One region of the Paraburkholderia sp. XV genome, then DNA from elsewhere that is predicted to be linked to it. Evidence: riboswitches for the same ligand, from Rfam matches in the RefSeq annotation. Region 1 holds a riboswitch; each other region holds the start of a gene.
The links. Region 1 has a riboswitch for glycine ahead of KFO72_RS04080 (D-amino acid dehydrogenase). Riboswitches for the same ligand answer to the same signal wherever they lie in the genome.

Region 2: linked by a shared signal. The riboswitch ahead of KFO72_RS06000 (D-amino acid dehydrogenase) and the one ahead of KFO72_RS04080 (D-amino acid dehydrogenase) in region 1 are both predicted to bind glycine.
Region 3: linked by a shared signal. The riboswitch ahead of gcvT (glycine cleavage system aminomethyltransferase GcvT) and the one ahead of KFO72_RS04080 (D-amino acid dehydrogenase) in region 1 are both predicted to bind glycine.

What each region holds. Positions count from the first base shown of each region.
Region 1 covers NZ_JAGUUD010000005.1:16,354-20,281, forward strand. The annotation lists gene KFO72_RS04070 (porin) at 1-426, opposite strand, end outside; gene KFO72_RS04075 (LysR family transcriptional regulator) at 829-1,770, shown strand; glycine riboswitch at 1,845-1,935, shown strand; gene KFO72_RS04080 (D-amino acid dehydrogenase) at 2,116-3,339, shown strand.
Region 2 covers NZ_JAGUUD010000007.1:61,544-65,471, forward strand. The annotation lists gene KFO72_RS05990 (MFS transporter) at 1-557, shown strand, start outside; gene KFO72_RS05995 (RidA family protein) at 843-1,301, opposite strand; glycine riboswitch at 1,509-1,597, shown strand; gene KFO72_RS06000 (D-amino acid dehydrogenase) at 1,738-2,991, shown strand; gene KFO72_RS06005 (DUF779 domain-containing protein) at 3,015-3,386, shown strand.
Region 3 covers NZ_JAGUUD010000002.1:51,117-55,044, forward strand. The annotation lists gene KFO72_RS01475 (hypothetical protein) at 1-266, shown strand, start outside; gene KFO72_RS01480 (hypothetical protein) at 289-1,104, opposite strand; glycine riboswitch at 1,358-1,471, shown strand; glycine riboswitch at 1,522-1,662, shown strand; gene gcvT (glycine cleavage system aminomethyltransferase GcvT) at 1,752-2,870, shown strand; gene gcvH (glycine cleavage system protein GcvH) at 2,974-3,354, shown strand; gene gcvP (aminomethyl-transferring glycine dehydrogenase) at 3,422-3,928, shown strand, end outside.

The sequences.
Region 1 (3,928 bases):
GCCCAGATAATCGACAACCGAGTCGTACTGGCGGCCGAGGGTCAGCGTGCCGTAATCGGCAGCAGACACGCCGACGAATGCCTGGCGGTTGAACAGGCTGTTATTGGACTGATTGTTATTGGCCAGGCTGCCGTTGTTCACGTTGAAGCCGCTTTCGAGGTTGAAGACGGCCTTCAGCCCGCCGCCCAGGTCTTCCACGCCGCGCATGCCCCAGCGGCTTTGCTGCACGTTGCCGCTCGTCATGCCGACGGTTGCCTTCCCGTCGGTCAGCCCGCCCGGCGTCATGGGCGAATTGCGCGTGGCCTCGTTGCTCACGTAAGTCAGGCCCGCGTCGACGAGGCCATACAGCGTGACGCTGCTCTGCGCGTGCGCCGCACCCGCGAAGGCCGCCGAAGCAGCCGCGAAAATCAATGTGGTTTTTTTCATATTCGTGTTCCGTACTAAGCCTGGCGACTTGAATGAATGTGCTGTGCTCCGTGTTCGAGATAGCCGCGGCAAGTAGCGTTGAAAACTCGCGGCATGCGTCGATCACGCAAAGCGCACTATAGAGTCTGAGTTGATGTTTCGTTATGTTTAATAATTAAAAACTATTTTTTAGGAACTCAAAATAAATCCGATTTTTAATGATAAGAAGATGTTTTTTCTGATGAAAACCATCTCGATATTTAGTTTGAAAATGGCGCGGATTTGATTTTGTGTTGTGACATTGCTACGTTGCTCGTTTACATGGGTGATAATCGTATTTGCGGTGATTTAGGCTGTATCGCTGAATGGATTTGGTGATTTAATGTTGATATATATGTCTAATCTGTTTTATTTCTGTTGCTCATGCTGAATAAGTTGCAGGCAATACGAATTTTCTTAAGAGTCGCCGAGAACAACTCGTTCAGTCGAGCCGCTTCGAGTCTCAATCTTTCCAATGCGGTCGTGACGCGCTATGTGGCGCTGCTGGAGGCGCATCTCAATGCGCGTCTCGTCAATCGCACGACGCGCAGCGTGTCGTTGACGGAAGCGGGCCGCGCTTATGCGAGAGGGTGCCAGCAACTGCTGGAGTTGCTGGATTCGATGGAGTCGGCCGTGACAGAAGAGGCGGGCGAGCCCACGGGCACGCTCAAGGTCGCGGCGGCGGCCTCGTTTTCACTGGCGACGCTGGCGCCTTTGCTGCACCGCTACCGGATGCGTCATCCGAAGGTGAAGCTGGACCTCACGCTGCTGCATCATTCCGTCGATCTCGTCGAAGATGGGTTCGACGTCGGCATCGTCGCGTCGTGGCAGGTGAATGGCAGCACCCTGGTGAAGCGTCCGTTGCTGTCGGTGCGGCCCGCCGTCGTCGCGTCCGCCGGCTATATCGACCGGCACGGCGCGCCGGCCTCGCTCGAAGACCTTGCCTCGCACAGCTTCCTCGCGCCTTCGCGAGACATGCACGGAACCGAGTGGTCATTCGCGAGCGCCGACGGTCACGAGCGGACCTTGAATCTCGACTCGGTGTGCAGGGTGAACAGCATGATCATGCTTCGGCAACTGGTGCTCGCCGACATGGGCCTCGCCATCCTGCCCGAAGACTACGTCATCGGCGACATTGCGAACGGCGCGTTGCTGCGCGTGCTCGAACAGTATCGGGTGACCAACGGTCTCAAGGAAATGTCGCTCGTCTATCCCGGCCGCCGGCATGTGTCGGCGAAAGTGCGCACCTTCGTGGACTTCACGATCGAATACTTCCGGAGAGGTTTCGCGCCGGGTGCGCCGCGAGCCGACTTGACATCGAGCTGAGCCGTCCGGCGCAAGGTCGTCCGGAAGAGGGGCTTGCCAGCTTCTTTTGGCTTCGGTAAGGTCGCACTGTTCCACAACGCAGCACGGGAGAGATCGTCCCCAGCGGACGACGCCGACGGAGCAACCGCCCCGGAAACTCTCAGGCAAAAGGACCGTGCAGCTGGAACATCTGGAGAGCGGCGCCGTGCGCGCCCACCGAAGGGGAGCCCCCGCCGTTCGCGGCGCGCGGGCGAAACTCTCAGGTACATGGACAGATGGGGCATCGGCGCCGGCTGCTGCGTGCAGCAGCAAGAAGCGACAGCACGAAGCGCGGCCGGCGATGCTCAACGAACACTGGACCATGTCATGTCACGAATCGCCATCATCGGCGCCGGGATTACCGGCGTCACGACCGCTTACGCCCTTGCGCAACGCGGCTATCGCGTCACTGTTTTCGAGCGTCACCGCTACGCGGCGATGGAAACCTCGTTTGCCAACGGCGGGCAACTGTCGGCGAGCAACGCCGAGGTCTGGAACAGCCGCGCGACCCTCATCAAGGGTCTGCGCTGGATGTTCAGGCGCGACGCGCCGCTGCTGATGAATCCGCGTCCCGACTGGCACAAGTACAGCTGGATCGGCGAGTTCATGCGGCAGATTCCGCACTACCGCGCGAACACGATCGAGACCGTGCGCCTCGCGATTGCCGCGCGCGAGCATCTGTTCGGTATTGCAGCGCGGGAAGGCATCGACTTCGATCTCGAACGGCGCGGCATCCTGCATTTCTACGCGACGCGCAAGGAGTACGAGTCCGCGCTGAAGGTCAATGCGCTGCTGCGCGAAGGCGGCCTGGAGCGGCGCGCCGTCACGCCGGAAGAAATCCGTTCAATCGAGCCCGCGCTGCACGGCGAGTTCTACGGCGGCTTTTTCACGCCGTCGGATTCGACGGGCGACATCCACAAGTTCACGCGCGGTCTCGCCGACGCATGTGCGCGGCACGGCGTCGAGTTTCGCTACGACACGGCGGTGCAGTCGATTCACGAGGAAAGCACCGGGCGGCTCGTCGTCGCGAGCCAAACGCAAGGGCAGCGCGATGCGGCGGCGTTCGACAGCCTCGTGATCTGCGCGGGAGTCGGCAGCCGCGCGTTCGCGGCGATGGTCGGCGATCATGTGAACGTGTACCCCGTAAAGGGCTATTCGATCACCGTGTGTCTCGACGATGCGAAGAGCCAGCAGCACGCGCCGTGGGTCAGCCTGCTCGACGACAGCGCGAAGATCGTCACCAGCCGGCTTGGCGCGGACCGCTTTCGCGTCGCGGGCACGGCGGAACTGAACGGCCTGAATCGCGATATCCGTTCGGACCGCATCGAGCCGCTCGTGCGCTGGACGCGTGAGCATTTTCCCGGCGTATCGACAGCGCGTGTCGTGCCGTGGGCGGGGCTGCGTCCGATGTTGCCGGGCATGCTGCCGAAGGTTGGACGCGGCAAGCGCCGTGGCGTGTTCTACAACACAGGTCACGGTCATCTCGGATGGACGCTGTCGGCGGCGACGGCGGAGGGTGTCGCGCAGGCATTGTCGGCGTCGTCGGTATAACCGGCGCGTAGCGGACGATCCGCGCAGGCGGGCGGCCAGGACTTTCGAAGTCGAAACGCGAAGCAACGTGCGTGAGCGTTTGCGAGCATGCGTAGCCGCGAGCGTCTGGCTGCCCGCTTCATCGACGCGGAACCGTCACGAATGAATGACGCGTTTTGCGCGACAGTAATCGCGTCACGGCGGCGTAGCCGCTGACGCGTATCGAGCTATCAGCGCGGACCATCAGCGCGGACTATCAGTTCGGACTATCAGCGTACCGGCAGCAGTGCCAGCGACGCACGCCAGGATTTGTACTCGCTGCAATTTTGCTGCCCGCTCTCTATAAATGAATCAGGACGAACGGGTCAACCGTTCGCGTCCTGGATTGTCCATTGCGGGCAAACATGCAACTGAATCTCACGTCGATCTCGATCCACCCGGACAGACATCAAGGGTCGATCGCATCCGTCTGCGCTTGCGGGTGGATCGTCATGCGACATGGTTTGCGTCGGCCGGATGGGCTCTGTTTCTTTTCGGACTCTTCGGTGTGCTATGTCACAGTCGCCGGCTGCGACGCACGAAATAATGTCTTCACAGTGCCAGGCATAAC
Region 2 (3,928 bases), on a different contig from region 1:
CGTCTGAGTTTGTGAACTCCTGTGATATCGCCAAGTCCTTCCTTGCCAAGGCGTCCGTTAGCTACAAGAATCAAGCTGCACCAGCAGGTACCGTCGCTTCTGTGCGAGTCGGCGATCAAGTTATTTCAAGCTTCGAAGGGGCGACCCTGAGTCCGGTCGAGCGCAAGGCGAAGCTTAAGGAGTTTAATGGAGCGCTAGGCAGGCAGATAAGCGCGGTGGGATATCCGACCAGAGCCGATCTGAGTCAGATCAACTATCCAATGGTTATGTTGATGCTAACAGGCTTGGTGTTTCTCGTCGCCATGGTGTACGGTCCGATCGCAGCAACATTGGTCGAGCTTTTTCCGACGCGGATCCGATACACCGCGATGTCTCTGCCGTATCACATCGGCAATGGCTGGTTTGGAGGTTTCCTGCCAACGACTGCGTTTGCGCTTGTCGCCGCTACCGGGAACATCTACGCAGGCATCTGGTATCCAGTGTCGATCGCAGCGGTCTCATTCGTCGTCGGTCTGCTATTTCTCCCAGAAACGAAAAGTCGCAATATTGAAGCATAAAGGGAAAGGGCGGCCGGGTTTGGCGGAATATGCCTCGCTACGCTTGGGTTGCCTGAGTACCAGTATGGGATCAGGTATACGTGCTTTTCTCAATCTTGAGGGCCGTAATGAACCGTCCTGAATAGCGGACAGATACTCTCTCGTCGCATCCCCCGCAGCCAGGCCGCGAGGGATGCGACAACGTGCGGTGTAATCCGCGTTGTGTGCGTTGGTAGAGTAAGGCGGTCGTTGAGGTTTCGACCTCGCGGTATTAGGGATTGGCACCCGAAGTGCGCCAATCTTCTTTCAGCTCAATTTGAATACGCTATCGATCTCGACCGCGATACCCATGGGAAGGGTATACACGCCGATCGCGGTTCGAGCCGGCAGCGGTTGGCCTTCAAAGACACTAGACAAAACATCGCAAGCACCATTGGCGACTGCCGGATGCTGTTCGAAGTCGCTTGTCGTTCGCGAATACACGGTGAGCCGGATGCAGCGGCTTATCTTTCCGAGACCAATCGCTTCATCGAGGCATGCAAGTGTCATTAGCATGGTTTGTCGAGCTGCGAAAGCCGCCTGCTCGACATCAATCGAGTCGCCGACTATCCCTTTAATTAGCTTTCCATCCAAAAAGCCGGCCATCCCGGATACGTAGATCAGTCCGTCCGCTTGGCTCACATTTGCATAGGCTCCAAACGGTTTGACTGCGTTAGGAAGTGTGAGATTCGCTTTCCTAAGTCTTGATTCGATGAGTTGATCCATAGTGTCTTGAGAATGGTTTCGTTAGTATGCAATGAAGTTGTGGCGTGCGTGAAGGTCGCACCTTTTACCTTATATGCAACATTTATAAGAAGTCAAGAATTAAGAGATGGGCTCTGGATGTTTCGCATTTCTACGCTTCATACAATCGATAGAACTGAGAAAGCATTTGCTTAGGATTTTTGTGTGGGGTAGGGTGTAGGGGTTCGAACATGCTGTGCGGAAGAGATCGCATTTTGGCGACGCCGACGGAGCAACCGCCCCGGAAACTCTCAGGCAAAAAGGACTGCACAACGCGAACATCTGGAGAGTGATGCCTAGCGCATCCACCGAAGGGGAACTTCTCTGATATAGGGGAAGTGAAGCTCTCAGGTACATGGACAGATGGGGCCTGGACGCCAGTTTTCTGGCGAACACTAAACCATCTGGATATATGACCATGCCGAAAGTCGCTGTGATCGGTGCCGGTATCACCGGCGTCACGACTGCCTACGCCCTCGCCACGCGGGGATTCAACGTTACCGTTTTTGACCGTCATCGTTACGCGGCCATGGAAACATCGTTCGCGAACGGGGGGCAGCTGTCCGCGAGTAACGCTGAAGTCTGGAACAGTAGTGCTACGGTGCTAAAGGGGCTTAAGTGGATGCTCACGAAGGAGGCTCCATTGCTTCTAAATCCGTCGCCTTCGTACCATAAGTATTCGTGGATGGCCGAATTCCTGAAGCAGATCCCGCGTTACGAAGCGAACACTGTGGAGACGGTGCGCATCGCACTACAAGCGCGAGAACACCTGTTCGAGATCGCGAAGAAAGAGAATATTTCTTTCGATCTCGAGCGGCGTGGGATTCTGCACTTCTATGCGGATCGAAAGGGCTTTGACGCGGCGTCCAAGGTAAATAGGCTCCTGCAAGCGGGAGGATTAGACCGTGAAGCCGTATCGGCAAGTGAGATACGCAAAATCGAACCAACTCTACACGGCGATTTTTATGGTGGTTTCTACACACCGTCGGACTCGACCGGAGACATACACAAGTTCACGAGAGGTCTTGCAGACGCGTGTGAACGCCACGGCGTCCGATTCCGGTTCGACTCAAATGTGCAGAATATCACTCCTCTATCCGCGGGAGGCCTTCGGGTTGTGTCAGCGACCCCCGATCAAGAGCAGGTCGATGAGTTCGACCAAATTGTGATCTGCGCAGGTGTGGGGAGCCGTGGATTCGCGGCGATACTGGGTGACCATGTCAATGTTTATCCGGTGAAGGGGTACTCAATTTCGGTCTATCTTGATGACGAGGAGAGCAGGGCTGCAGCGCCTTGGGTAAGCCTTCTGGATGATGCAGCAAAGATTGTGACTAGCCGCTTGGGGGCCGATCGCTTTCGGATCGCTGGGACGGCCGAGATCAATGGCGTAAATCGTGACATCCGTGCTGACCGAGTCGCCCCACTCATCGCGTGGGCGCGAAAGCATTTCCCTGAGATGTCGACTTCCCGAGTCGTGCCATGGGCCGGCTTACGGCCGATGCTGCCCAACATGTTGCCGCGTGTAGGACGAGGCAAGATTCCGGGTGTCTTTTACAATACAGGTCATGGACATTTGGGGTGGACGCTTTCAGCCGCAACTGCGTATACCGTGGCTTCTCTCATGAGCCCAGTTATTCACGATGCCGCGCGCACGGCGACGAAAGTAGCTTGATCTGCTAAACCAAGGAGTATGAGATGTCAGAAATTCCTCAACGAGTGACGGCGACCTTAGAAGCAATTAAGCTCATTCGGGAACTGAGCAAGAGACACGGGAGGTTGATGTTTCATCAGTCGGGCGGTTGTTGTGACGGAAGTGCGCCGATGTGTTTGCAAGAAGGTGAGCTTATAGTCGGCGACTCAGACGTTCGTCTGGGAGAGATCGAGGGCGTGTCGTTTTATATGGGGAAAGCGCAGTACGAGTCGTGGAAGCATACCCAGGTCATCATCGACGCCATACCCGGGAACGGCGGAATGTTCTCCTTGGAGCGGGCGTCCGGTCTACGGTTCCTGACACGATCGCGGCTTTTCTCTGAGGCGGAACTCGAAGCACTCGGAATCGTCCGATAGCTGCAAGGGTCAGCGCCGGTTGAGGCATCCCAAACATCGGCGCTGACGGCTGTCTTTTACGCGGCTTTGTGAAGCGACATATGAAACGTGGCGTTCTCCCGACCACGGGGTCTTCGTGACATCGCTTTGATATCTGTTCTACGACCAATCACAGTGTGCGATTGCAGGTACTGTGGGCCGCTTTGCGGCGGTGCGGAGCAATGCGATCCTGCTCGCGCTGACGTCGTTCGATTGCCGCCGGGAGCGGCTCGATGAGAGTTTGCGTTCACCCTATTGATCAGGGCGACTTTCTGAGGGACGCGGAGCACAACGCGATGCTTGCAGCTAGTCCGTATTTGCTCTGACCATCAGCAGTAGGCGTTACTGTTGCTCCTCAGCAGCACTTTCAGGCGAAGGGATGCGATGGAGGGCGATGTTGTTTGGTAGTCTGGCAAGTCAGACACTTGCGGTTTGATTTGATGACGTACCGGCATACCGGCGCATGAATGCGAGTTATGCTTGGCTGCTGATGTTCTTTTAGGTTGTTGGCCGGAAATGCGTTA
Region 3 (3,928 bases), on a different contig from region 1:
CTCGCGCGCCGAATCCACATGAAATGGCCGTGCATCGCCTCGAACAGGTCGACGGCCGCATCGACAACATGGGCCGCAGCATCGATGCGCGCGTGAATCAGGGTCACTTTCCGCCGCCCGACGGCGCCGCGCTGCACCGCCGGCTCGACACGATCCGCCACGAAGCGCACGACATGGCCGGACAGCACGGCGGCGGCCTCACGGGCGACGAGCAGCGCGTGCTGAATCAGGAACTGGACACGGCGTCGGCGGCCATCAACCGCTGATCGCACTTCGGCGCGAGCGGGATCAGGGCCCCGTTATCGTGGCCACGACGCGCTCGCGCAACTGAGACCACACGGTCATGTACTCGGCGCGTCCGCTTCCGACGGCAGCGCGCTTGAGTGCATCCAGCATCACGAGTTCCTGCGCGACCTTTCCTGAACCCGGATACACCAGCGGCAGTTGTAGGGGATTGAACGATGCCACCTGCCAGTGCTTCTCGGTTGCGAGCAACAACGATACGAGCCGCTCTATCAGGAACGTTTTCACGGGCGTATCGCCCATTGCGTGGCGGCCCGACGCGTTGAGCGCCTTGCCGAGCGGTGTACTGTTCGATTCCGCGATCCCGAACACGATCTCCGCCTGGCCCAGCCAGTGCCGCCAGAAGCGCGGCTTCGCGACGAAGTAGTTGCAATACACGCTGTTCGACGAATCCATGATGAGCGTGCTCAGTTCGATGCCCGGCTTTAACAGTCGCACGATTTCATCGAACGGCCCCCATGCGTTCGGATGTCCCTGCGCGCCCTGTAGAAAGACGTTCGTAAACAATGCACCCGCATCGAAGAAGGGTGAGAACGACACGATATCCGTCGATTCCGGTACCGTGGCAAGAAACGCATGAACGTCGCTTGCTTCGAGATTCGTCTTGACGGCGAACTTGGGCGACAGGAAACCGTAGAATGCCGTGTCGTCCAGCGTCTGCTCTTGCAGAAAGCGGCGGATTGGCCAGTACTCGCGCCAGTCGGGCCGCTGTCCGACGTTGTCGAGCGGAATGAAACCTTCGTCCAGGCCGCTGCGCGTCTGATCCGAATAGTAGATCTGGTAAATGTGCGCCTTGGTCATCGATTGGATGGTGATGGGTGGACACGAGTGGCCGCATGCAGCCGTTTTGCAAGTATCCGGGGCAATCCGGCAAGCCAATTACTCGATCAGCCGGTAGATCCGGCACCAGTTCGGTCGATCGCGCCCCATGTCAGACCGCAACGCGCAGCCCGGGTTTTTTTGACTGTGCGAGGGGTTGCGCCGCCCGCCGAGCCGCCTTCCCAAAAGGTCCCTCGCCCCGATTTGACATCCCTCCGGCCCTCGCGTACATTCGCCGCACGCGTCGGGAGAGCGCGCCGTCCGCTGTCGTTTTCAGAACGCCCAGCAGCCAGCGCCGCCGAAGGGGCACACCCGCAAACTCTCAGGCAAAAGGACCGACCGCGTCGAAAAACCCGCTCGTCATCCGGTCATCACGACCTCATTCGAATGAGCGCCCGTTTTTCGCACTCTGGAGAGCGGCAGTAGCGCCCGTGCACTAACCCGCACGCGCAGGCTGCCCACCGAAGGGGCGCGCGCCAGCCCATCAGCACTCGCTGACGGCAGCGCAATCTCTCAGGTATCGAGGACAGAGGGGGCATGCAGTTATCGCTCGTTGGCCCGAGATGGGATCAGGCCGCGAGGGGTTTCGCCGCATGGCCTTTCCTGTTTAGCGACGCCCCGAGGCCCCGATGACCGAACTCAAACACACCCCGCTCCACGCCACGCACCGTGCGCTCAATGCCCGCATGGTCGATTTCGGCGGGTGGGACATGCCCGTCAACTACGGCTCGCAGATCGAAGAACATCGCGCCGTGCGCACCGACGCCGGCATGTTCGACGTATCCCACATGTGCGTCGTCGATTTCACGGGCGAGCGTGTGCGCGCGTTCTTCGAGCACGCGCTGGCGAACAACGTCGGCAAGCTGCAAACCCCGGGCAAGGCGCTCTACTCCTGTCTGCTCAACCCCGAAGGCGGCGTGATCGACGATCTGATCGTCTATTACTTCGGCGAAGATCATTTCCGCGTCGTCGTGAATGCCGGTACGGCCGAGAAAGACGTCGCGTGGTTCAACAAGCTCAATGACGAACAAGGCTTCGGCCTGACCATCAAGCCGCGCCGCGACTACGCAATCGTCGCCGTGCAAGGCCCGAATGCGCGCGAAAAAGTCTGGGCGACCGTGCCCCACGCGCGCGCCGCCAGCGAAGCCCTCAAGCCGTTCAACGCCGCGCGCGTCACCGATACGCCGTTTGGCGAACTTACCGTCGCGCGCACCGGCTACACGGGCGAAGACGGTTTCGAAATCATCGTTCCCGCCGATCACGTCGAAGCGCTGTGGAACGCGCTGCAGGCACAGGGCGTGCGCCCGGCCGGTCTCGGCGCGCGCGACACGCTGCGCCTCGAAGCCGGCATGAACCTGTACGGCCAGGACATGGACGACAACGTGTCACCCCTCGACGCCGGCCTCGCATGGACGGTCGACCTGTCCGCGCCGCGCGATTTCATCGGCCGCGCGAAGCTCGAAGCGGACGGTTCGAAGTCGTCGTTTGTCGGCCTGATCCTGCACAAGGACAACGGCAAGGCAGCGGGCGTGCTGCGCGCGCATCAGAAGGTCGTCACGCCTCAAGGCGACGGCGAAATCACCAGCGGCACGTTCTCGCCGACCATGCAGGAATCGATTGCGTTTGCGCGCGTGCCGAAGGGCGTGCAGCCGGGCGATGTCGTCCACGTTCAGATCCGTGACAAGGCACTTCCCGCCAGCGTGGTTAAACTGCCATTCGTGCGCAACGGCAAAGTGCTCGTCGGCTGATCGGTCACACGATGAGCGTCACGAGACAGACACCGGACAGACACGAAAACGTCGCGTGCGTCCCACCATTTAAATCAACCGAATTACCGCATAGGAGCATCCGATGAGCATCCCGGCCGATCTGAAATACACCGAATCGCACGAATGGGTCCGCACCGAGGCGGACGGCACGCTGACGGTCGGCATCACCGACCACGCGCAGGAAGCACTCGGCGACATCGTCTTCTTCGAAGTGCAGCAGCTGGGCCAGACCGTCTCGGCAGGCGATACCGTCGCCGTCATCGAATCGGTGAAGGCCGCCTCCGATATCTACGCACCGGTTTCGGGCGAGATCATCGAGGCGAACCAGAACGTCGCCGATACGCCCGACGCCGTGAACAGCGCGCCGTACGACAACTGGCTGTTCAAGATCAAGCCGGCAGCGGGCGCGTCGGAAGACCGTCTGATGGACGCCGCCGCGTACGGCAAGTCGATCGGCGAATAAGCCACTTACTCACGACCGGCGCGGCGTTCGCAATGACAGACGCAAGCCGCGCCAGCAGGAACATTCCATGAAGCTCGAACACCCGGATCGTCTGATGAACCGCACTCCTCTCTCGCTCGCCGCGCTCGAAGTGCATGACGCCTTCGCCGAACGGCACATCGGCCCGGACACGGCCGATCAGCAGTCGATGCTCGAAGCCCTCGGCTTTGCATCGCGCGCCGCGTTGATGGACGCGGTGATTCCGAAGGCGATTCGCCGCCAGGACGCGCTGCCGCTCGGCCCCTTCGCCCAGCCGAAGAGCGAAGCCGAAGCGCTCGCCGCGCTGCGCGAACTCGCGGACAAGAACCAGGTGTTCCGCTCGTATATCGGCCAGGGCTACTACAACGCGCACACGCCTGCCGTCATCCTGCGCAACGTGCTCGAGAATCCGGCGTGGTACACGGCCTACACGCCGTATCAGCCGGAAATCTCGCAGGGCCGTCTCGAAGCGCTGCTGAACTATCAGCAGATGATCGTCGACCTGACGGGCCTCGCAATTTCGAACGCGTCGTTGCTCGACGAATCGACGGCCGCC